3 regions of the Cytobacillus sp. FSL K6-0265 genome follow, and region 1 is predicted to be linked to each of the others. Evidence: riboswitches for the same ligand, from Rfam matches in the RefSeq annotation. Region 1 holds a riboswitch; each other region holds the start of a gene.
What was found. Region 1 has a riboswitch for lysine ahead of MHH73_RS18540 (Na+/H+ antiporter NhaC family protein). Riboswitches for the same ligand answer to the same signal wherever they lie in the genome.

Region 1 (8,018 bases):
ATTCCTTCACCATATGAGGCAACAGCACCAGAGAGTTCTAGGTTGGCACCTATTTTGACAGTATCGCCAGACTCACCACCACCTGCACTATCACTACCACAGCCAGCAAGGAAACCTGCAGCTCCTATAGTAGAAGCTAGAAGAACAGCGGTCATTCTCTTTTTAAAAAACATAAAGATCCCCCTTTTTTGATTATTCCAACAACTAAGGTCATGGTTCAAATCCCCCATATAACCCCCACAAGAAAAGATACCATACAAGAAATAGACTAAAATAACCAAAATAAAATATTTTTCTGATAATTGCTATAAATCTAAAAATAGTATAGTATCATTTTATTCATCTGTCAAAACAATCTTTACGAATAGTATTAATATTTAGAAATCTATCAACCGTTTAGAGCGTTAAAGGTTTTTTCTCTCTTATGTTTTGTTTATAAAACTCTATCATTATATTCAAAAAATAGTTAAAAGTAGATAGATATAATGTAGTTTTTATAATTGTTAATAATTTGGAATTCTATTGGAGGTAAAATAATTTTGCTTATGTAGTGATTTTAGACTTGTAGAATAGAAAAAGAGGAATAAACCGATGAGTTCATTCCTCCTTCCTTTATTTTCAAAAAAGCGATCATATCATCTTTTCGGTTTTTGTACCGAACATTTTAACAACAAATAAAATCCCAACCATCATCACAATCAAAGCAGCTAATGAAATAAGTACACTTCCACTTACACCCAAAATGATATAAGAGATGGCTGCAACAACAGCTGCTGTAAAGGCATAAGGAAACTGCGTAATGACATGATCAATCAAATTACTACCTGCACCTGTGGCGGATAAAATAGATGTATCAGAAATCGGTGAAGCGTGATCTCCGAATACTGCTCCTCCAAGTACAGCTGCCATTGCAGGAATCAACAGGGATATATCCGTTGCTACTGCAATATCACCAGCTATCGGAAGCAGAATGCCAAATGATCCCCAAGATGTACCTGTACTAAAGGCCATAAGTGCCGCAATAATAAATAGGATAACAGGGATAAAGTCATGACTAAGATTCGATTGATTAATTACGCTAGCCAAATATTCCCCTGTACCTATTTGACTAATTAAATCTCCGAGTAACCAGGCAAAGATTAAGATTAATACTGAACCAAACATAGATTTCATCCCAACCCATGTTGCTTTCAAATAAAACTTATTCGTTAGTTTATCGTCTTTTTTTATTACTTGAGCAAATTGTACGTAAGCAACAACTAAACTCAATAATCCTCCGACAATGAGTGACAAGGCCACATCTGTGTTTTCTAATAAGGATACGATTGACAAATTCCCCTCTGCACCACTAATGCCTGTCCATGCCATCATACTCACTGTCCCTATAAATAAAACAATGATTGGCCAAATAAGATGACCTACAGTCCCTTTCGTACTAGTAGGTAGTTCCTCTTGAACCTCGTCTTTCAACTGTTTCTTCTTATCAAATAGAATTCCTTGTTGAATAGCTTGGTTCTCATGTTTCTTCATTGGACCAAAATCAATTTGCCCAACAACGATGATAAATACCATTATAATTGCAGCCCATACATAAAAATTTAACGGAATGATTTGCATGAAGGCAGAGAATGCACTATAATCCGTTATTTCATGAGCCACTAAAATCGAGCCAATTAAGGCAATAATTGATGCTCCCCAACTCGAGATGGGCGAAATCACACATAAGGGTGCGGATGTAGAATCAATCAAATAGGCAAGCTTTACACGTGAAACCTTTTGTCGATCTGTAACAGGGCGAGATACTTGTCCGACTGTTAACGCATTAAAATAATCATCTATAAACAAAATCATACCTAAAACTACGGTTAATAACTGTGCACCCACTCTTGTTTTTACACGCTTCATTGCCCATTCACCAAAAGCACGACTACCACCAGATATTGAAATAAAGGCAGTAATGCTACCAAGAATAAGTAAGAATAATAGAATATAAACATTCCAAGTATTTAACCCTTCATCCGTTATAAAAAGTTCTATGAACGACGAGAAAAATATTTGCAACGTATCTAGCGGTTGATATCCTGCAATTAAGATAGCTGCTGTTAACGCCCCTAAACCAAGGGAGAGAATTACTCTTTTTGTTAGAATAACCAAAAGCATAGCTACCAAAGGTGGCAGCACAGAAATAAATGTACCTGTCATAAAAAAAGACCTCCTATTAGTATAGGAGCTATAGACATGAACGAATGCGTCTCATATCAATTAACGATCAGAGAAAGGTGTCCCCACTTTTCTTTGATCCTTAATTGATAATAAAAAAGAGTAACGATAGAGATTCTATCATTACTCTTCTAGAAGTAACGTTATTCTCCATCACGACTGTAGCTCCCCATTATGGTTAATATACCTCCATAATGACAGTGTTACTCTTATTTAGAGCAACCCCAACAAATAAATATTGACGTACCTATTTGCTTCGGCAAATCTCCCTTTTATCAATGTTCACTGTTGTCATCCTCACATTGATTACTAATGATGATTTGCGCCTCTACCCCATCGGATTGATAAGGCATTATTCAATTGCTATACATTATATCAAAATATAAATATTTATGCAAAACTCTATCAAAACCTTAAATATTCTTAAATTTATTGTTTTGAAGATATAGTAGGATAAACTATACCATTCTTAATAACGCTTCTCTTCCGCTCATCCCTTTTTTTATTCCTAAATCCTCCGCAGCAAAAGTGACTGATTCAAGTGGTGCATCGATTAGCTGCTGAATCGTTTTCACCCCAACTGCTCTTCCAGCAATTACCTTGCGATCTTTTAATTTCTCATTTAATAACGCAACGTCTAATGCACCACACATGATATATCCTTTATCATTTGATACGACTAACAAATTAGTCTTTGGCAGCTCAACGGATACAGTCATAAACGTATGACCATCCAAAATAACAGGCTTTAATTCAACCATGACCGTCCCCCCTTCCCTTTAACAATTTATGTTATAGGTAGAGATTCGGTGTACTCTTTCATTAAAATAAACCGAGTTGTTTTGGAGCTAATCCATCATATTCAATGCCCAATATGTGAAGCATTTCCTTTGCATTATCCGCTGCGTCACCACCAGAATTATTATTAAAAAGCACATAGACCTCCTTCGCCTCTTTTTGTAATTGCTTTAATCGGTCTGCCCATTCCAATAATTCCTGGTTATTATAACGGTATAGATATCGAACTTCACGCCAATTTGGTTGTTTTTTATTTTGCCACCCATGAACATTTCGACCATGAAACCTGACAAGCACAATTGGGTGACCGCAAGTATGCAACGCAATTGGAACAGACCCCTCCCCTGCTTGTGGTTCATCACAAACAGTATGTATCCATTTCTCTTCTTTGATAAAATTTAGAGTACCTTCTATAAACGTTTCTTGATACCAAGACTGATGTCGAAATTCAACTGCACATGGTATTTCTCCCATTTGCTGTTTACACCAACGTAAATATTGGACATTTTCCTTTTTACAATTAAACCAAGGTGGAAATTGAAATAGGACCATCGCTAATTTATTTTCTCTTATATAAGGGGCTAGCGAAGCTTTAAAAGCAGCAAACATTTCTTCCTTTGACTCAAATGGAATCTCACCTCTTTGATGCCCCGTCATCCCTTGATAAGCTTTCACAACAAATTTAAATGAAGCAGGGGTTTCTCTTACCCACTTTTCCCCGTTCCTTTCCGGCTGTACGGCATAAAAGGAAGCATCAACCTCAACTGTTGGAAAATGAGCGCCATATTCTAATAGTTTATCACGGTTAGATACACGCTCCGTATATAGGCTATCATGATCTCCCCATCCAGTAAGACCAATCCTAATCATTCCATCACCTCATCTACCAATCATCTTCATACAGATTATTTTACCTAAAGGATACAACCATAAACAAGAAAACGCGCAAAAATAAGTGAAAAAGAAATAAAAAATAACCCGAACTATTGTTCAGATTATTTTTTATTAAACAGATTAACTCGATTTGATTTTGTTTGTTTTTTTCAATAAATAAAGTAAGTAAGGTGCACCGATTAAAGAAACAATTACTCCTGCTGGTATTTCTTTTGGTGCTAATACTACCCTTCCAAGAAAATCAGCTGAAATAAGTAAAATTCCGCCAATTACTAAGGTTAATGGCAGTAACTGTAGTAGCTTCGGACCTACCAGTTGCCTAGCAATATGAGGAGCCAGTAAACCGATAAATCCAATAGCTCCAACCACCGATACACTTATGCTTGACAACATAACAGCTAATATAATCATAAACATACGCATTTTACTTGTTTTCACACCTAGACCGATGGATAGTTCATCACTCAATGATAAGATTTCGAATGTATTGGCCATATAGAGAATAACCGGAAATAGTAGCAACGATGTTATCATCACTATTACTATATCACTCCAGCTCGTACCATAGGTGCTACCAGCAAGCCATGTCAAAGCTTGTGATGCATGAAGATTAGCACGCACTAATAAAATCTGTATAATAGCAGAACCTACCGCAGAGATAGCGACACCCATTAATAATAGAATCATCGGTTGATAACCGCTCCGCGCACTAATAAACAATACAATGCCCATTGTGACAAGTGCACCAATTAATGCACCAAATGGAATAAGGACAAAGGGGGCTTGTGGAAAAACAATGAGAACCAACATCGCCACTACACTAGCACCTGAAGTTACACCTAAAACAGAAGCATCAGCAAGTGGGTTACGTAAAACAGTCTGCATCATTAAACCGCTAGCCGCCATCATCATGCCAATTCCGAAGCTGACGATCACTCGAGGCAAGCGAAAATCCCAAACGAAGGTATTATACATCAATTCTCTTGGCAATTCTAAAAGACTAGTGAAACTTGTTCCCCCAAACGAAAGGCTAAGCCCTACTAATCCAAGGACGGCGAGAAATATGAGGAAATAAAATCTTTTTACATGCTTAATACGCACTTTCCCCTCTAATGCTCCTCCAGCCGTTCTAGTTTTCCTACTTACCTTTAAGGCTAAATATACTAACCAAGGTGCTCCTATAATGGCCGTCATTGCTCCTACAGGTAACTCGGACATACTCGATATCATACGAACAAAGATGTCAGCACATATGAGTAAGCCTGCACCAACCACTATATTTCCTATTAGCATGGATCGATGCTTTCTAAATCCCATTAGACGCACAATATGTGGAGCCATAATACCAACAAAGCCAATTGGGCCTACTACTGTAACAGAGACAGCAGCTAATATAATTGCAATGCCCCAACCTATTAATTTACTAATCATCACATTTTGTCCTAAGCCTACAGCTACATCTTCCCCCAACAGTAAGGCGTCAAAACGATGACCTATTATAAAGGCAAAAAGAAGAGTAAAAAGAATCCATGGCAAAGCGAATTGAACACCACTCCAATCAAGCTGTAACAATGTTCCCGCTCCCCATAAAAACAACCCGGACACTTCATTTTCATATATCAGCTGCAGGGCACTAGTAAATGAAGAAAACAACATGGTTACTATCAATCCAGTTAATGCGATTCTAATAGGATCCAATGCTCTACCTACTAGAAAACTAACAATTAAAGCTGCTATGATCCCCCCAAGCATCGTCACGAAAAATGGAAAGGCACCCTTTATAGAAGGAAAGAAAATAGAAAAAAGAACAACAAAGAAAAATGCTCCTGCATGAATGCCTAATGTACTTGCACTTGCGAGCGGATTTCTTGTCATTGTTTGTAATAACATCCCTGCTACGGCAAGTGCAGCTCCAACTAAACAACCAATTAAAAACCTCGGCATTCTACTATAAAGGAGAAAATTCAGTTCCTGTTCATTATCCCATACTTCCATCCAAAAGCTGAGTAAACCTGTTGAAGCTTGTCCTTGACTTAAGTGGATGAGGCCAAGAATAATAAACAAGAACACACATGTCGCAAATAATAAAAAGGGTTTAGCTCTCATAACATTACTTCACTAATGTCTCTTCAACATGAGCAACTAAAGTTTCCATTGAAAGAACACTACCAAACGTCCAGACACCTGCTCCTACATCATACATCAAGTCTTTTTCTACAAAGTATAAAGAATTCCAAGCTTTGTTTCCTTCTAAATTACTAAATAACGGATCATCTTTTTGTACAGTATGAAGAAATAAAGCTTCTTCGTACTTAGATACACCCTCTACATTTGTTGTAATAAAACCACTCGGCTGTGGATCTTGGTCCTGGATTTTATTCGTCAATCCTATACCTTCAAGTGTATGGCTCACCGTTGAGTTTTCTGTAAATAATCGAAAGGTCGGTGCTTGATTCGCAGAATAAGCTTGTGTAAAAACAAATTCATTTGTCTTTAATTGAGCTGCAGAAATATTCTCTTTCGCTTCTGCCATTTTTCCCTCTAAATGAGCAACTGCCTCATCAGCCTCTTGCTCTTTACCTACTAGCTTACCTGTCTGTTTTAATGTATGTAACATGTAAGCATATAAGTCTTTTTGAGCTTCATCTGTCGAACTATCAAAAATCACGACAGGAGCTATTTTTTCAAGGTCCGTTTTAAACTGCTCTTGATATTCCATACCAATAATCACATCAGGCTCTAACTTTGCTATTTCCTCAATATTTGGTTCTGTCCTTAAACCAATATCCACAACACTATCATCTAATTTAGCATCAATTGTTACCCACTTATTAAACCCCTCTACATCCGCTACTGCAGCTGGTTGTACACCAACAGCTAATAACTCTTCAGCAACGCTCCATTCAAGAGCAACTACTTTTTCCTGAACTCCCTCAAAGCTGCGTTCACCTGACGCATCTTCAATAACAATGGTTTGATCATTATTATTCTCTTCTCCACTATTACTCACTTCTTCCTTTTGCATACAACCAGTTAAAACAAGAACAAATAAAAGCATAATAAAATATAATTTCTTCATTAATCAAAGCTCCATTTCCAAAAAATTTAATTATCACAGTTATTGCATTTAAAATAAAGAAGATTCCGAAATATTAGCAACTAATCATATTGGAACTTAATTTGTTTTTCCTCTTTTAACAATGATAATCATTCTCATTTTAATGTAAAAAATGAAGTTTGGCAATACACTATTCATTGCAAACGTTTTTTTAATTAAATCATATAAAATCTCGATTATGTCCTGGGTGAACATTCATAAACAAACACAATGAAAACGCCCACCTTCATTGTGGTGGGCGTTCCTTTTTATATTTATTTACCCTCAGATGTCCCGTTAAGGTCTACGTCTTCCAGTGAATAATTGGAATAATAAAACGACAAGTGCGATGACTAATAATAGGTGGACAAGTCCTCCTGCGACATCAAAGCTAAATCCCAAAATCCATAAAATAATTAAAATACCGATAATCGTCCAGAGCATTTTACATTGTCCTTTCTGTTGTTTATTTGTTCGATACTTTTAAATACCCCAGAAAAAAAACACTTAAACCTCTCATCCATTCCCTCTATGTTTAGAATGTTAGAGAGAAAGGAAAATATAGAATAGTTATTTCACCTATTAATGGAAGAAGGGATACTATTGGTTACACCTGTCGTTTATGATTTTATTGGCATTGGCTTAGGGCCTTTCAATTTAAGTCTTGCAGCTTTAACTGATCGAGTCAAAGAGATAGATGGATTATTTTTTGAACAAGAAGAGGCGTTTGTTTGGCACCCGGGTATGCTTATAGAAGGCACTGATTTACAGACACCCTTTTTAGCTGATTTGGTAACATTTGCCGATCCAACCAGTCCATATACATTTATCAATTATCTACATAGTAATGAGCGCTTATATGCGTTCTACTTTCTCAACCAATTCACCATACCGCGCAAAGAATATAGTGACTATTGTAATTGGGTAGCCCATCAATTATCACATTGTTATTTCAATCACCGCGTAACAAATGTGACAGAAACAGAGGATCATCTTTATCAAGTAACCG
Region 2 (8,018 bases), 420 kb from region 1:
AATAATCGGGCCATGTGGCTCATTCTTTTTGAATCCTAGAGCTTGTCCAACTTAAAAACATAATAATTATGCAAAGATTCTTGACAGAACAATCATTAGATAATAATATAATTTTATGAATGACTATTCATTCATTTTTTATCATTCGGAATGGTTGTTCTGTTGATTAGGTGGAAACGAGTATCTCCATTCCGGTATACTCTTTGTTAGGCGCAAGAGTGATATAGGGGGAGAATGATTTTGAAGAAGAACAAACCAAAATATAGACAAATTATTGATGCAGCAGTGATAGTCATTGCTGAGAATGGCTACCATCAATCACAAGTTTCAAAGATTGCTAAACAGGCAGGCGTGGCTGATGGGACGATTTATTTATATTTTAAGAACAAAGAAGATATCTTAATTTCCCTCTTTGAAAACAAAATGGGTCACTTTGTTGAAATGATTGAGGAGAAAATAGCAGGAAAAGTAAGAGCAGCAGAGAAGTTATTAATGATGGTCGAAACCCACTTTCATATTTTATCTCAAGACAAACATTTAGCTATCGTGACACAATTAGAATTAAGACAATCAAATATCGATTTACGGCAAAAAATTAATGCAATCTTAAAAGGTTATTTAGGCTTAATCGATTCAATCTTACTCGAAGGGAAAAAAACGGGTGAGTTTGCTAGTAATCTTGATGTCCGATTAGCTAGACAGATGATCTTTGGGACAATGGATGAAACGGCAACAACATGGGTGATGAATGATCAAAAATATGATTTAACTGCGTTAGCACCTGAAGTTCATCGTCTTTTAATTAGTGGTTGCAAAAGCAGTAATTAAAAATAATGGAGGTAAGAAAAAGTGGAATACTTAAATTGGAAGATTGATAATGAAATTGCAACAATTACCATTAGTCGCCCTCCTGCCAATGCACTATCATCTGGGTTGATTGAAGAATTAAGCGAAGTACTGGATCAGATCGAGCCAAATCAAGATATTAGGGCGATTCTCATTCATGGTGAAGGCCGCTTTTTCTCTGCTGGAGCAGATATTAAAGAGTTTACTTCTATCCAGAATGATGAAGGTTTTTCGCAATTAGCAGAAAATGGACAAGGGCTCTTTGAGAGAATTGAAACCTTCAAGAAACCTATTATTGCAGCCATTCATGGTGCAGCTTTAGGTGGAGGTTTGGAACTTGCAATGAGTTGTCATATTCGCTTAGTTGCAGAAAATACAAAAATGGGACTACCAGAATTGCAGCTCGGATTAATTCCTGGATTTGCTGGTACACAACGTTTACCTCGATATGTAGGAACGGCAAAAGCAGCTGAAATGATTTTAACGAGTGATCCAATAACTGGGCTAGAAGCTGTACAACTCGGTCTGGCCAATCATGCTTACCCTGAAGAGGAACTGTTAGAAAATGCCTACGCAATGGCACAAAAAATCGCCAAAAAGAGCCCAGTATCTGTCGGTGCAGCATTAGAATTACTGAATTATAGTAAATCCAACCGCTATTATGATGGAGTGAAAAAAGAAGCAGAGCTTTTTGGTCAAGTTTTCGTAAGTGAAGATGCGAAGGAAGGTATTTCTGCTTTTGTTGAAAAGCGAAATCCAGTTTTCTCAGGAAAATAATTTTTTAAATATAAACGTTTTTCATTACCAATTTGGTTTATAATCTATTATAATAGATTTAATAATTCAAATTGTTTAAAAAAATAATCGATTTGAAAAGTTTTTTTGGGAATAGGTTATTGTAAGACTGAGCATACGCTCAGTCAACAATTTAGTTTTATTTGTCAAAATCTTATGAAGCAATGGAATGTTTGTAAAATTAGGAGGCGAAACCATGAACATCTATGTACTAATGAAAAGAACATTTGATACAGAAGAAAAGATCACAATCTCAAGCGGCAAAATTAATGAAGATGGAGCAGAATTCATCATCAACCCTTACGATGAATATGCAATTGAGGAAGCAATCCAAGTTCGTGATGCACATGGTGGTGAAGTAACGGTTGTTTCTGTTGGGACAGAAGAAGCGGAGAAACAACTTCGTACAGCATTAGCGATGGGTGCTGATAAAGCAGTACTGATCAATACAGAAGATGGCGTCGAAGAAGGAGATCAGTTTACGACATCAAAAATTTTAGCTGAATTCCTTAAAGATAAAGAGGTTGATTTAATTATTGGTGGGAATGTAGCAATCGATGGTGGATCAGGTCAAGTTGGCCCTCGTGTCGCGGAATTATTAGCTATTCCTTATATCACAACCATCACTAAATTAGATATTGAAGGTACAACAGCTACAGTTGTTCGTGATGTAGAAGGTGATTCTGAAGTAATCGAGACTTCTTTACCATTGCTTGTCACTGCACAACAAGGTTTAAATGAACCGCGCTACCCTTCTTTACCAGGAATTATGAAAGCAAAGAAAAAACCTTTAGACGAAATTGAATTAGACGATCTTGATTTAGACGAAGATGATGTAGAAGCGAAAACAAAAACAATCGAAATTTCCCTACCACCGAAAAAAGAAGCCGGAAAAGTGCTTGAAGGTGAATTAGAAGATCAAGTAAAAGAATTAGTCGGTCTACTTCATAACGAAGCAAAAGTTGTCTAATAACGAGCATAAAAGAATAAAAACGTTGGGGGTATAATAATGGCTAGAAAAGTTTTAGTACTAGGTGAAGTAAGAGAAGGTTCATTGCGTAATGTTTCTTTTGAAGCAGTTGCTGCAGCAAAAACATCTGCTGAAGGTGGAGAGGTAGTAGGTGTATTATTTGGTGATTCTGTAAGCGCTTTAGGAGCTGAATTCATTCAATATGGAGCTGACCGTGTGGTTACAGTAGAGGATGAACAGTTAAAACAATATACATCTGACGGTTATTCCCAAGCCTTACTTGCCGTTATTGATCAAGAAGATCCTGAAGGAATTATTTTCGGACATACTGCCCAAGGTAAGGATCTTGCACCGAGGATTGCGGCAAAGCTAGAATCCGGTCTCATCTCTGATGTAACAGATCTAGAAGTTGAGGGTGGTAATTTAGTCTTTACCCGTCCGATTTACTCTGGAAAAGCATTTGAAAAGAAAATTGTAACAGATGGACTTCTTTTTGCTACGATTCGTCCTAATAATATCGCACCACTTGAAAAAGATGAAAGTAGAACTGGAGATGTTTCATCTTTATCTGTAGAAATTAAAAACTTGCGTCAAGTCATTAAGGAAGTTGTACGAAAAGCAACAGAAGGTGTAGACCTTTCTGAAGCGAAAGTCATTGTTGCTGGTGGACGCGGTGTGAAAAGTGAAGAAGGTTTCGAGCCGTTGAAAGAATTAGCAGATGTCCTTGGTGGTGCTGTGGGAGCTTCACGTGGTGCATGCGATGCAGACTACTGTGATTACTCACTTCAAATCGGTCAAACAGGTAAAGTGGTTACGCCGGATCTTTATATTGCCTGCGGTATATCTGGTGCAATTCAACATTTAGCTGGCATGTCCAATTCAAAGATTATTGTTGCCATCAACAAAGATCCTGAAGCGAATATTTTTAAAGTAGCGGATTATGGTATTGTGGGTGACTTATTTGAAGTCCTTCCACTACTAACGAAAGAGTTTAAAGAATTACTTGTAAATGCATAATTTTCGTTTATATCTGATATGAGCGGGTAGACTTGTACTACTCGCTTCTTTATTATGTTGGCAAAAAGATGAATGATGAATAAAATAGACATTGGATCCCTTTTAAAGGTTCAGTATGATACAATAAAAAAATGGGTAATCTATACGAGCAAAATAATAGCATCCATTATTAATCGATGATATACTTTCGATAAGATTTTTTAGTTATTTATTAGGAGGAATATAAATATTATGGCTATCACACATGCAACAGATCAAAACTTTACTGCTGAAACTGGTTCAGGTCTAGTCCTTGCAGACTTCTGGGCACCATGGTGCGGACCTTGTAAAATGATTGGACCAGTTCTTGAGGAAATCGATGGAGAAATGGGAGATAAAGTGAAAATCGTTAAACTTGATGTTGACGATAACCAAGAAACTGCTGGTAAATTTGGTGTTATGAGCATCCCAACTCTTATCGTATTTAAAGATGGTAAAGAAGTAGATAAAGTGGTTGGTTTCCAACCAAAAGAAGCATTAGTTGAATTGCTTCAAAAACATGGTGCATAAGAAGTACCATAAAAACAAACCCCGGCTTCTACTTTAAGAAGATCGGGGTTTTTTACAGTACGATTATGGCAAAATCAGTAAGAAGGGTATGATTTCCTCCTGCAATGATATTCTTTTTAGGTATGGATGTGACAGCTCATTATGAATGATCATATAAAAAATAAATTATCTTTATTACCTGCTCAACCAGGTTGTTATTTAATGAAAGATCGCCAAGGGACAATTATTTATGTCGGTAAGGCGAAAGTGCTTCGTAATCGGGTTAAGTCCTATTTTACCGGTTCACATGATGGAAAAACATTAAGGCTTGTAAATGAAATTGATGATTTTGAATATATTGTAACCTCTTCCGATATGGAAGCATTATTATTAGAGTTAAATTTAATTAAAAAGCATGACCCCAAATATAATGTTATGTTAAAGGATGATAAAAGTTATCCTTTTATTAAATTAACAAATGAAAGACATCCGAGACTAATTACCACGAGAAAAGTAAAAAAAGACAAAGGTAAATATTTTGGACCGTACCCAAATGTGCAGGCGGCCAATGAAACAAAAAGATTATTAGATCGCCTTTATCCTTTAAGGAAATGTAACACCTTACCAGATAGAGTTTGTTTGTACTACCATATCGGCCAATGTCTAGCTCCATGTGTGAATGAAGTAAAGTCAGAAACATACAAACAGATGACAGATGAAATTACTCGCTTCTTAAATGGTGGTTATAAAGAGATCAAAAAAGAACTCTCAACGAAAATGGAGGAAGCGTCTGCCGCGCTAGAGTTTGAAAAAGCAAAAGACTTCAGAGATAAAATGATTCATATTGAAACAACGATGGAAAAACAAAAGATTACGATGACGGATTTTACTGACCGCGATGTGTTTGCTTATGCGGTTGATAAGGGTTGGATGTGTGTCCAAGTGTTTTTTATAAGGCAAGGGAAACTCATTGAAAGAGATGTATCTATGTTCCCAATCTATAATGAGCCGGAAGAAGAGATGCTCACCTATCTCGGACGTTTTTATGAACAGGCTAATCATTTTAAACCAAAAGAAATATATTTGCCAGACTCTGTTGATGTGACGATGGCTGAGCAGCTTTTAGATGTGAAAATATTTATTCCTCAAAGAGGACAGAAAAAAGAACTAGTAAAACTTGCCTATAAAAATGCAAAGATTGCTTTAAAAGAAAAATTCTCGCTAATTGAACGTGATGAGGAAAGAACGGTGAATGCAATTGAAAGCTTAGGTGAGGAGCTAGGGATTTACACACCCTATCGCATTGAAGCTTTTGATAATTCCAATATTCAAGGTACCGATGCTGTATCAGCTATGATTGTCTTTATCGATGGTAAGCCGGCAAAAAGGGAGTATCGGAAATATAAGATTAAGTCAGTTAAAGGGCCAGATGATTATGAATCAATGAGGGAAGTGACGAGACGGAGATATAGTCGGGTTTTAAAAGAAGGGCTACCTCTACCAGATTTAATCATCATTGATGGTGGCAAAGGGCATGTTGAAGTCGTGCGAGATGTGCTTGAGAATGAACTGGGTTTAGATATTCCTTTAGCAGGATTAGTCAAAGATGATAAGCATAAAACATCTCAACTACTTTACGGAAATCCATTAACAATAATCCCTCTTGCTCGAAATAGTCAGGAATTTTATTTACTGCAACGAATTCAAGATGAAGTCCATCGATTTGCCATTACATTTCATAGACAAGTACGTGGAAAGAGCGCTTTTCAATCACTTCTTGATGAAATAGATGGTATCGGAGAAAAAAGAAAAAAGCAGTTATTAAAAGAATTTGGTTCTGTAAAAAAAATGAAATCAGCTAGTGTAGAAGACCTTAGGGAATCTGGCTTACCACTAAAAGTAGCACAAGATCTTTATGAGAAGTTGCATGAATAGTTATTGTCTGAAAAAAACAAATATGGTATAGTGTTTTTAACTTTATATCAAATCACTTTTTAACTTGAAAGTGAAGGTAGAGGTGCGAGCTTCATTAGTAAAAGTTCCTTAGAAGATTGAGCTTCGTTGAAGGACTTTGAAAGGGAATGTTCGCCGAAGTGAAGAAAGACTCAATATTTTCTTCGCTGGTTCTGCATTGAATAAATGCAGGATTGTCAAGACTATCTGTCTTGGAGGGCTATCTCACTGTGTGTACGTAGATTGTTCATACGTTTAACTACACAGCAATGGGATGGGTTTTATCTCATTGCTTTTTTTTATGCCGAATATGGGTAGAAATGTGTTGGTTGTACATACAGGCGGCAGGAAATAGAAACGAATGATTTGAAAGTAGGGGAGAAAAGTGGGCTTAATTGTACAAAAATTTGGTGGAACCTCCGTAGGCTCGGTTGATCATATTCAAAATGTAGCCAACCGTGTCATTGCAGAAAAAAATAATGGTAATGATATCGTTGTTGTTGTGTCGGCCATGGGCAAAACGACTGATCAATTAGTTGGCATGGCAAAAGAATTATCAACCGCTCCAAGTAAGAGAGAAATGGATATGTTGTTATCTACAGGTGAACAAGTAACGATCTCTTTATTAACAATTGCTTTAAATGCAAAAGGGTATGAGGCAACTTCCTTTACGGGCTGGCAAGCAGGGATTAAAACGGAATCAGTACATGGCGACGCCAGAATCACTGATATTGACACAAAACCTGTTTCACAAGAGTTAAAAAAAGGGAGAATTGTTATCGTAGCGGGTTTTCAAGGTTTAAGTGAGACTGGCCAAATCACCACATTAGGTCGAGGTGGTTCCGATACAACAGCAGTGGCTCTTGCAGCAGTATTAAAAGCGGATAAATGTGATATTTACACCGATGTAACAGGTGTGTTCACAACGGATCCTCGTTATGTAAAAAATGCAAGAAAGCTTCCATCTATCTCGTACGATGAAATGCTTGAATTAGCTAATCTTGGTGCAGGCGTTCTGCATCCTAGAGCAGTTGAGTTTGCAAAGAATTATAATGTAAAGCTTGAAGTGCGCTCTAGTATGGAAAGAGAAGAAGGAACAATAATTGAGGAGGTTGCGGAAATGGAAGAGAACTTAGTTGTTAGAGGGGTTGCTTTTGAAGATGATATTACAAGGGTATCTGTATTAGGGATTAAAGACCCTTTAATAAGCCTTTCATCCATCTTTTCACTCTTAGCGAAAGAACATATAAATGTCGATATTATTATCCAAAGTATCACAGATGATAAATCATCAAGCTTATCTTTTTCCATTAAAAACCAAGATCTTACAGAGACTGTTAAAATACTAGAAAAAAATCGAGAAGCATTAAGTTATGATCAGATTGAATGGGAATCACAATTGGCGAAAATCTCGATTGTTGGTTCAGGAATGATCTCAAACCCAGGGGTAGCAGCTGAGATGTTTAATGTATTAGCTGCTAATAACATCGTTGTAAAAATGGTCAGTACATCGGAAATAAAAGTCTCGGCTGTGATAGACCAAGCGCATATGTTAAATGCTGCTCAAGCTTTGCATCAAACGTTTGATTTAGCCGGGGATTTAGTAAAAAATTAAATAAGACAGGAAAATCCAAACAACATTCCAATGCCTTAATAGAATGAAGTTTGGATTTTTTTGTTTACTGTTTACCTATTTATTAGGTATGGATATTGTCCTTTTTATCCCATTTGACTGTGAAGAGAACCTTCCCCCCTTTTTTACGTGGGTGCTCGAAAGTTTCACAAATCACTTCTTTTTTCTGTTCGATTTGTTGAGCAATAAAACCAGCTTCTAACTGGAATGTGGCATGGGCCTTTTCCTTACAACGTTTTTGAATGAGTTCGCTTGTCAACTCGTATTGGATTTCTT
Region 3 (8,018 bases), 610 kb from region 1:
TGGCGGACTAGGAATTGTTCATTCCTTATCACATCCGATGTCTGCGCGGTACGGTGTGCCTCATGGTATTGCCAATGCCGTTATTCTGCCAAAAGTCATTGCCTACAACCTTCCTGCCTCTACAGAAAGATATGCGACCATTGCTCGTATGATTGATCCGTCGTTACACGCCGTTGGTTTACAACAAGCAGGCAAAGCACTGATTCCACTAGTAGAAGATTTATTACAGTCTATTGATATTCCAAAAGATTTCACACATCTCGACCACAACTTCACAGATGGAGATATCGCCCAACTTGCAGAAGATGCTATGAATGACCATGGAACCATCCATTACAATCCGAGAAAAGCGGTGAAAGAGGATCTGGAAGCTATTTATAAAGAAGTCCTACCGGTGAATGTCGACCAAAAGGTTTATCATTGATTAGCTAGTTCTCTACCGAGGATAAAGATAATAGGGTTTATCTCATCGTCTTCGTCAAAAAAGCCTGCACAAACACAGACGCCTTAATTCGTGTTTGTACAGGCTTTTATTAAGCAAGAACTGGATATTGCTTTATTTTCTTGTACGCTGTAAAAATTCCTTCGTTCTGTCTTTCTGAGGGGCATTAAAGATTTGCTCTGGTGTGCCTTCCTCAGCAATGACGCCTTTATCCATGAAGACGACGCGGTCCGATACTTCACGGGCGAATTCCATTTCGTGCGTTACGATGAGCATGGTAAGTCCCGTTCCCGCTAGCTCTTTCATGACTTTTAACACTTCACCAACCATTTCCGGATCAAGTGCTGATGTTGGTTCGTCAAACAGCATGACATCGGGTTCCATAGATAATGCTCTTGCAATGGCTACACGTTGTTTTTGACCACCGGATAGTTGCCTCGGTTTTGCTTCTACATACGCATCCATACCAACGACATGGAGATATTTTTTAGCGACTTTTTCGGCCTCTTCTTTTGAACGCTTTAATACTTTTATTTGACCAACAACACAGTTCCCTAACACATTGTGATTATTGAATAAGTTAAAAGATTGAAATACCATGCCAAGGTTTTTTCGATATTGATGGACATTATGTTTATCATCTAGAATATTTTCACCATTATAAATAATTTGTCCACCGCTTGGCTTTTCCAGTAGATTCACACATCGGAGTAATGTTGATTTTCCCGATCCTGATGACCCGATGATTGTGACAACTTCTCCTTTATTTACTGAGAAGTTAATATCCTTTAGTACTTCATGACTCCCGAAAGACTTACTTAACCCTTGAATGTCAACGACCGTACTCATTTTCTCATCTCTCCTTTCCGCCACTTAAGCTCCTGTTGTCTTTCTTTTGATATCCTCTGCTGTGTCCATTTCACCTGCAATGACATAGTTTGCTGGTCCATCCATTCTTCTTTCGATATAGCGCAAAATTAATGTCACAGTATAAGTCATAATGAAATAAATAATACAAACAACAAAGAATGATTCAAAATAGCGGAAATTATTACCGGCAATCGAATTTGTTTGGAAAAACAATTCGGATATCGAGATGACACTTAGTACAGCGGTATCTTTAATATTAATAATGAACTGGTTTCCTGTTGCGGGAAGAATGTTGCGAATGACCTGTGGTAAGACAACATTCATCATTGTCTGTACGTGGTTCATACCGATTGCTTGTGCTGCCTCATATTGACCTTGATCGACAGAGATAATTCCTCCGCGAACGATTTCTGCCATATAAGCACCTGTGTTAATGGAAACAATGACAATACCTGCAATTAACGGATCCATCTGATAACCAAAAGCCATCGCTGCACCGTAAAAAATAACCATTGCCTGTACAATCATTGGCGTACCTCTAAAAAATTCAATATAAGCTGATAATATAAGATTAACGACCTTCAATAATAATCGTTTTGACCCTTTTTCTGGCATTGGGATCGTCCGTAAAACCCCTGATAATAGACCAATTAACGCACCGAAAACGGTACCAATTAGGGCAATTAATAATGTTACACCTGCGCCGCGTAGGAACATTGGCCAATACTCGACTACGATGCGAATAATCCATTCAATACTCATTGATATTATCTCCTTTTCTCTCATAACGATTGGTCCCTTTTTTACCAATCATTCTGCTAAGGATACATGGTCATGAAGAAACTCGACTGTGGAATAGGCTCTTTTTTATTAAAAGTCTCACCTGCTCCACTATGGTATTAAAAAGACAAGTCTCAACTGCAAAATGGTATTTCCTTATCTCGAAACAAAACCGGCTACATCTCATGCAGCCGGCTCATTTAGTTATTCTGCCGCTGGCTGATTCTCAATCGCAGCATCCATCAATTCTTTCTGCTCTTCTTCAGAAATATCTGCAAGGATTTCATTGATTTTATCTGTTAATTCGCTATCTTTTTTCAACCCTACTGCAATGGCAGTATCTTCTTCACTTGTCTCAAATCCTTCAGTAAATTCAACCATCGCAAAATTATCATTAGCAGCTGAAGCACTTACACCTTCTGGGCGTTCAGAAACATAACCGTCAATAATTCCGGACTCTAACGCAACACGCATAGCAGGGAAGCTCTCCATCGCTGTTTGCTGTTGTACGCCGTCAATTTGATTAATCACTGAATAATGAAATGTATTTAATTGGGCAGTAACTTTTGCTCCACTGAAGTCTTGAATCGATGTAGCATTTTCGTAATCGCCACCTTTTTTCACAACCATCACTAAATCAGATTCGTAATAGTTATCGGAAAAATCAATTGTTTCTTTTCGTTCTGCTGTTGGTGACATCCCAGCGATAATGGCATCAATCTTATCTGAGTTAAGAGAAGGGACTAAGCCATCCCATTTTGTTTTCACAATCACTAGTTCTTTCCCTAAGCCTTCTGCTATTTTCTTAGCAATCTCAACATCGTACCCGCCTGCAAACTCTGAATTACCTTCAATTGCTACTGCGCCGTTACTATCATCCATTTGCGTCCAGTTAAATGGCGCATAACCAGCCTCTAGTCCTACACGAAAAACGTCTTTATCTTCTCCACCTGAACCCGTGTTACCTTCTGCTTCGTCACCTGAACCACAAGCAGCTAGAAACATACTCAGTACTAAAGCCATAGCTAGTAAAGCAAATCTCTTTTTCATTTCTATTCCCCCTAATATATTTTTCTATTAATTAAACTATTCCGAATTAAGAAAAAGAATAACAAAAAAGACCTGAGATGAACTCAGGTCCTTGTTATTCTTCCGCCTAAATCCTCTACTTTTCCCATTTTAGAGATAGTGCAACTTAATAAACCGGGTAAGCTTATTAAGACAGTCCTGCAATTATTCACTGCAGACCCAACATGCTATACAATCGGATATAGCACATTTCGGCGATATTTCCTTCTCTTTAGTCTCATCATGCCTTATCACTCTACTAAAGACTGTTAAATACCGCGCCTCTACCCCACCAGAAAAAGTGAGGTTTATTCAATTTGATATCTATTAGGCTACAATAGTTTAATAGCGTCTGTCAATATAAACTCTATGGAAAATTGGTCCTTTTTTCGCACATCCTTTTGATTAGAGGACAATGATCAATATTAAACTTGTTTACTTGAAGCTAGCTCTTTTAGCTGGACACTCAACCGGTTAATATCGGCTACCGAATGATTTACGTTTGATACCATTGCATGTTCATCTTCTATGATGGCAACGATTTCTTCTGTAGCTGCGGCATTTTCCTCTGATATATTCGCCATATTTTCAATCTGTTCTTGAATTTGTTCAAACTTTTCGGTTGCCGCGGAAACCTCGTTTACTCCTCTCACTAACTCTAAGTTGTTTTCTTGTAATGATGTTTGTATTTCGTTGAAAAAGGCAGATATCTCTGTTAACAGTGCTTGTCCCTGCTTTACAGCACCCTCCCCTTCAATAGAGCTTTTACGTGCTTCAAGGGACTGATTGAAAAGGGTATTCGTCACTTCAGAGATCGCCACCGTAATTTCAGCACTTTGCTCAGCTAACTTCCTTACTTCATCTGCAACGACCGCAAAGCCTCGCCCATGCTCTCCCGCTCTTGCTGATTCAATCGCTGCATTTAATGCAAGTAAATTTGTTTGTTCTGCTATTTGTTTAATGCCTGCCAATAATTTATTCACTTGTTCCATACTTGAATGAACATCTGATACCGTCGATGCTGTCACACTAATCGTTGTATTTACAGTATTCATATGTGTTGTAACATCGACAATCTTAGTTAAACCGTCTTGTACTTTTTCATTCATATTCTTCGATTTTTCTACGACGTCCTCTGAAATGGCAACTGACTCTTTTGTGTTTTGTAAAGACTGACTCATAGAATCATTGACAATATTCAAACTGTTCGCTTCTTCTTGAATACTTGTTGCCATCTGTTGAGCAGCTTCTAATACTTGTTGGCTTGACTCATGTATCGTTTCAATATTTTGCTTAAAGAGCCCAATATGATTTTCTAGCGTCACTGTACCTTTATCAATTGAACCAAAAGTGTCTTGCAACTGCATAAGGAGGTCTTTTGACTCTAATTCTTTTTGCTCTGCTTGGTCAATTAATTCCCTCCCCCAACTAGCTAATAAATAAAATAAATACAAAATCCCGTTGCTGACAAGAATAATAGTTACAATACTCCGGACACTATTACTTTCACCCAATAACTGATGGCCGATAATCAAGTAGGTTGCAATAAAACTAACATTATAGAATACCAAAAAAGCAACAATCATTTCTTTTTTAAAATATAGTACCACCATTGCAATCGTTAAGAATAAAATATAATGCTTATTCAAAGCATACCCGTCAATAAAAAAGAGTGCCATCACAATAAGGTTTGGTGTAGCAGCATACAAAAAACCCTTTACGTAATCATTGATACGCAAAAAGTACAGAACAATTGCCATGACAATGACAAACATCCCAGCACTCATAATGACAATTGAATCGCTTATACCCCGGTCAATAACAATGGGGAAGACTAATAAGACAGCTAATATCATTAATCCCCACATATTCACTTTATGAACTCTTAATAATTCATTCTTTTGCGTATCCAATTGTTTCTCCTCCTAATTTCATCCAAAAAGGACTTTCAGCCTATTATTTGGGTTTTTTTTCTTTTATTTCTAGTATTTATTTCGGTATGATTAACTATAATGTTAGTTCTTTACAACTAAATATTTTAGGAGGATACATATGAGAATTGCTATTATGGGAACAGGATCTTTAGGAACGATTATTGGGGCACACTTATCAAAAGGGGTGCATCAAGTGGAATGCATCGATGTAAATACCGATCATATCCATGCATTAAACAGAAACGGTGCAACAGTTGTGGGGACTGTTAACCTAAAGGCCTCTGTGAAAGCCATCACGCCAAATGAAATGACTGGCATTTATGACCTTGTCTTACTTTTAACTAAGCAAGTATACAATAAATCAGTACTCCTACAACTTCAAGCGCATATGAACGAAGCAAGTATATTACTCTCTCTTCAAAATGGTGTTCCAGAAGAAAGTTTAATAGAATCACTTGGTGCAGATCGTATAATCGGTGGCTCTGTAGAGTTTGGTGCTACTTGGGTAAAACCAGGTGTCTCACAATTAACATCAGACAAACAGGCATTCTCTGCGCACGCTTTTCAAATTGGTGAGTTAGACGGACAGATGACTGATCGTGTGAATCAAGTAAAAACCGTTCTTGAAGATGTTGGTGGCACCATCGTGTCAAATAATCTAATCGGTACAAAATGGTCCAAGCTTCTTGTCAATGTAGCGATGAGCGGTATGTCTGCCGCACTAGGTTGTACATATGGGGATATACTGAGTAATGAGGCCGCTGTCACAAGTGCTGTGATGTTGGCTGATGAAACATTGAAGGTTGGTTACGCGAATAACATTCAATTTAGCGAACTGGCTGGTGTAAATGTAGGTATTTTCTCTATTAACGAAGACAAGAGCAATCTACCAAGGGTCATCCAAATTGCTAAACAAGCATTTGGTCCTCAAGCACTGCTCAAAGCTAGTATGCTACAAGATTTAGAAAAAGGATTACAAACAGAAGTCGACTATATTAACGGTTACATCTCAACAAAAGGGACCGCCCTACAAGTTCCTTCACCAGTAAATGATCTTGTCACTAGCTTAATCAAACAAGCGGAAGAAACAAAACAACTGCCGGAGTTTGATAAGAATATTAAAGCTTTTGAATCCCTATTAAACAAAGAAATGGCTGTTCATTAATCCATAATTGAAAGACTGGTGAGACGTTCTAAATCGAACATCTCACCAGTCTTTTTTTCTTCTAATTCGCATGCGGGTTTAGAGAAATAATTGGTTGATACATAAGTATAATCCAGTAAATAAAAGGATTAAGTAAGAAATAATTGAGAAAAACCTTTGGCTCATGACTTTAAATAATAACTGCCCTAAAAATATGCCAATTAGTGCAACAGGAGCCCCGGCCAAACTAGCGAGCCAAACTGTTTGTGTAGTGCCAGCAACAACCATTTGGATAGCCAGACTAATCACATAGATATATAAATAAAAAGCAATTGTCGTCCCTCTCAGACTTTCCATATTCGTTTTTGTGCCCGAAAAATACAATAATAACGGCGGACCTGGCATACCAATACTTGTCGTTAACATACCAGATAACCCACCAGCACCATAATCTCTATTTTTCGTTTGCTTCATCTTCAATTGAGCAATCATCAACACTGTCAAAACTAAAATTAAAACGCCTATACCTATTTTTAACCAATTGAGTGGTAACCAAAGAAAAATGACCATCCCTAAAGGCAACCCACAAATACTACCGATGGTAAGTCGTTTTAACACTTTTTGATCCACGTCAACCTTGACTTTCCCTATCATGACAATCGAAATAAACAAAGATAAAATTAAGTTGATTTGAATGGCTTCCATCGGCTCAAAAAACAGTAGTAAAAATGGCGTCGCTAGAATAGAAAAGCCATACCCCGTACTCGCCTGTAATATAGAAGCAATTAAAATAAGTAGTATATATAAAATGAGCAATTGAGCAAACCACCTTCACTATTCCAGAGACTTTTTCTCCTTCCTCTATTTTACCATTTTAGCTAACAAAACCCTCATAAGATGAGACTTTTTGTTTCACGTGGAACGAGGACTTATCAGCTTAAGATAAAAAAGTGCCTTTTAGTTAAAGTGGTTCAGGCTTTCTTAAATACAAATACAAATACAAATATAAATATAACTATTACCTTTATTACTTCTTTTCTGCCCTAATGATATAAACCGGCTCATTTCCTAATTTCCTCTGAGAGACCATCATTTCTATATGGTCAAAACCTGCATTTTCCATTGCCTTCATCATATCCCCCGATGAAACTCTCGGTCCTCTGGCATCTGCGGTTTTTTCAATATCAATACATAAGAACGTACCTCGAGCTTTTAAGGTGCGATTGATTTCTTCGAGTACGGTAGATAATGGATTTACCTCATGTAGCGAGATGGAAGCAATCGCAATATCTACTTGTTCATCTGCTAATGGGATCTCTTTAAAATTTGCTGTTACGGGCTGAATGTTTGTGATTCCTCTATTCTCAGCTGTAGACTGCAAATAGTTTAAGATTTCCTCATCTAAATCAAGCGCATAAACTGTATCTACCCTTTCTGCAATAGGTAGTGCCACGTACCCTGCACCAGCTCCTATATCTAATACGACATCACTATGGTTGAGGGGGAGATATTGAAATAATTCCTCAGCAGGAGAACGACCAATATGTTCAAGGTTACTAATTTTTCTTTTTACTTTTTCATTCATAAAAAAACCCCTTTTCAATTACAGATATAAAGACTCCATAATAACTATAATTTATTTACTCTTCTTTGTAAATGGTTAATTTTGTAGTGGAAGAAAAAACGGAGCAGCGTTTTTCTGCTCCTTATTAGGATGCCTTTGTTTGGAGAAGCTTAATGCCTAAGCCGACAAAGATCATGCCTGTTACCTTATTAAGGA

Region 2: it holds a riboswitch for lysine, as region 1 does, so the genes downstream of both, MHH73_RS16370 (aspartate kinase) here and MHH73_RS18540 (Na+/H+ antiporter NhaC family protein) in region 1, are expected to answer to the same signal.
Region 3: it holds a riboswitch for lysine, as region 1 does, so the genes downstream of both, MHH73_RS21585 (transporter substrate-binding domain-containing protein) here and MHH73_RS18540 (Na+/H+ antiporter NhaC family protein) in region 1, are expected to answer to the same signal.

Annotation. Positions count from the first base shown of each region.
Region 1 covers NZ_JBBOPE010000001.1:3,660,979-3,668,996, forward strand. The annotation lists gene MHH73_RS18535 (ABC transporter substrate-binding protein) at 1-173, opposite strand, end outside; gene MHH73_RS18540 (Na+/H+ antiporter NhaC family protein) at 631-2,202, opposite strand; lysine riboswitch at 2,375-2,559, opposite strand; gene MHH73_RS18545 (YunC family protein) at 2,679-2,981, opposite strand; gene MHH73_RS18550 (DUF72 domain-containing protein) at 3,043-3,888, opposite strand; gene MHH73_RS18555 (iron ABC transporter permease) at 4,033-6,018, opposite strand; gene MHH73_RS18560 (ABC transporter substrate-binding protein) at 6,023-6,991, opposite strand; gene MHH73_RS18565 (lmo0937 family membrane protein) at 7,307-7,453, opposite strand; gene MHH73_RS18570 (lysine N(6)-hydroxylase/L-ornithine N(5)-oxygenase family protein) at 7,613-8,018, shown strand, end outside.
Region 2 covers NZ_JBBOPE010000001.1:3,240,916-3,248,933, reverse strand. The annotation lists gene MHH73_RS16405 (AMP-binding protein) at 1-5, shown strand, start outside; gene MHH73_RS16400 (TetR/AcrR family transcriptional regulator) at 241-828, shown strand; gene MHH73_RS16395 (enoyl-CoA hydratase) at 850-1,623, shown strand; gene MHH73_RS16390 (electron transfer flavoprotein subunit beta/FixA family protein) at 1,838-2,611, shown strand; gene MHH73_RS16385 (electron transfer flavoprotein subunit alpha/FixB family protein) at 2,651-3,628, shown strand; gene trxA (thioredoxin) at 3,860-4,177, shown strand; gene uvrC (excinuclease ABC subunit UvrC) at 4,319-6,091, shown strand; lysine riboswitch at 6,161-6,340, shown strand; gene MHH73_RS16370 (aspartate kinase) at 6,495-7,724, shown strand; gene MHH73_RS16365 (YslB family protein) at 7,807-8,018, opposite strand, start outside.
Region 3 covers NZ_JBBOPE010000001.1:4,266,065-4,274,082, forward strand. The annotation lists gene MHH73_RS21570 (iron-containing alcohol dehydrogenase family protein) at 1-424, shown strand, start outside; gene MHH73_RS21575 (amino acid ABC transporter ATP-binding protein) at 557-1,291, opposite strand; gene MHH73_RS21580 (amino acid ABC transporter permease) at 1,316-2,074, opposite strand; gene MHH73_RS21585 (transporter substrate-binding domain-containing protein) at 2,297-3,142, opposite strand; lysine riboswitch at 3,271-3,455, opposite strand; gene MHH73_RS21590 (methyl-accepting chemotaxis protein) at 3,586-5,073, opposite strand; gene MHH73_RS21595 (ketopantoate reductase family protein) at 5,213-6,259, shown strand; gene MHH73_RS21600 (sulfite exporter TauE/SafE family protein) at 6,338-7,054, opposite strand; gene MHH73_RS21605 (class I SAM-dependent methyltransferase) at 7,266-7,823, opposite strand; gene MHH73_RS21610 (LysE family translocator) at 7,948-8,018, opposite strand, start outside.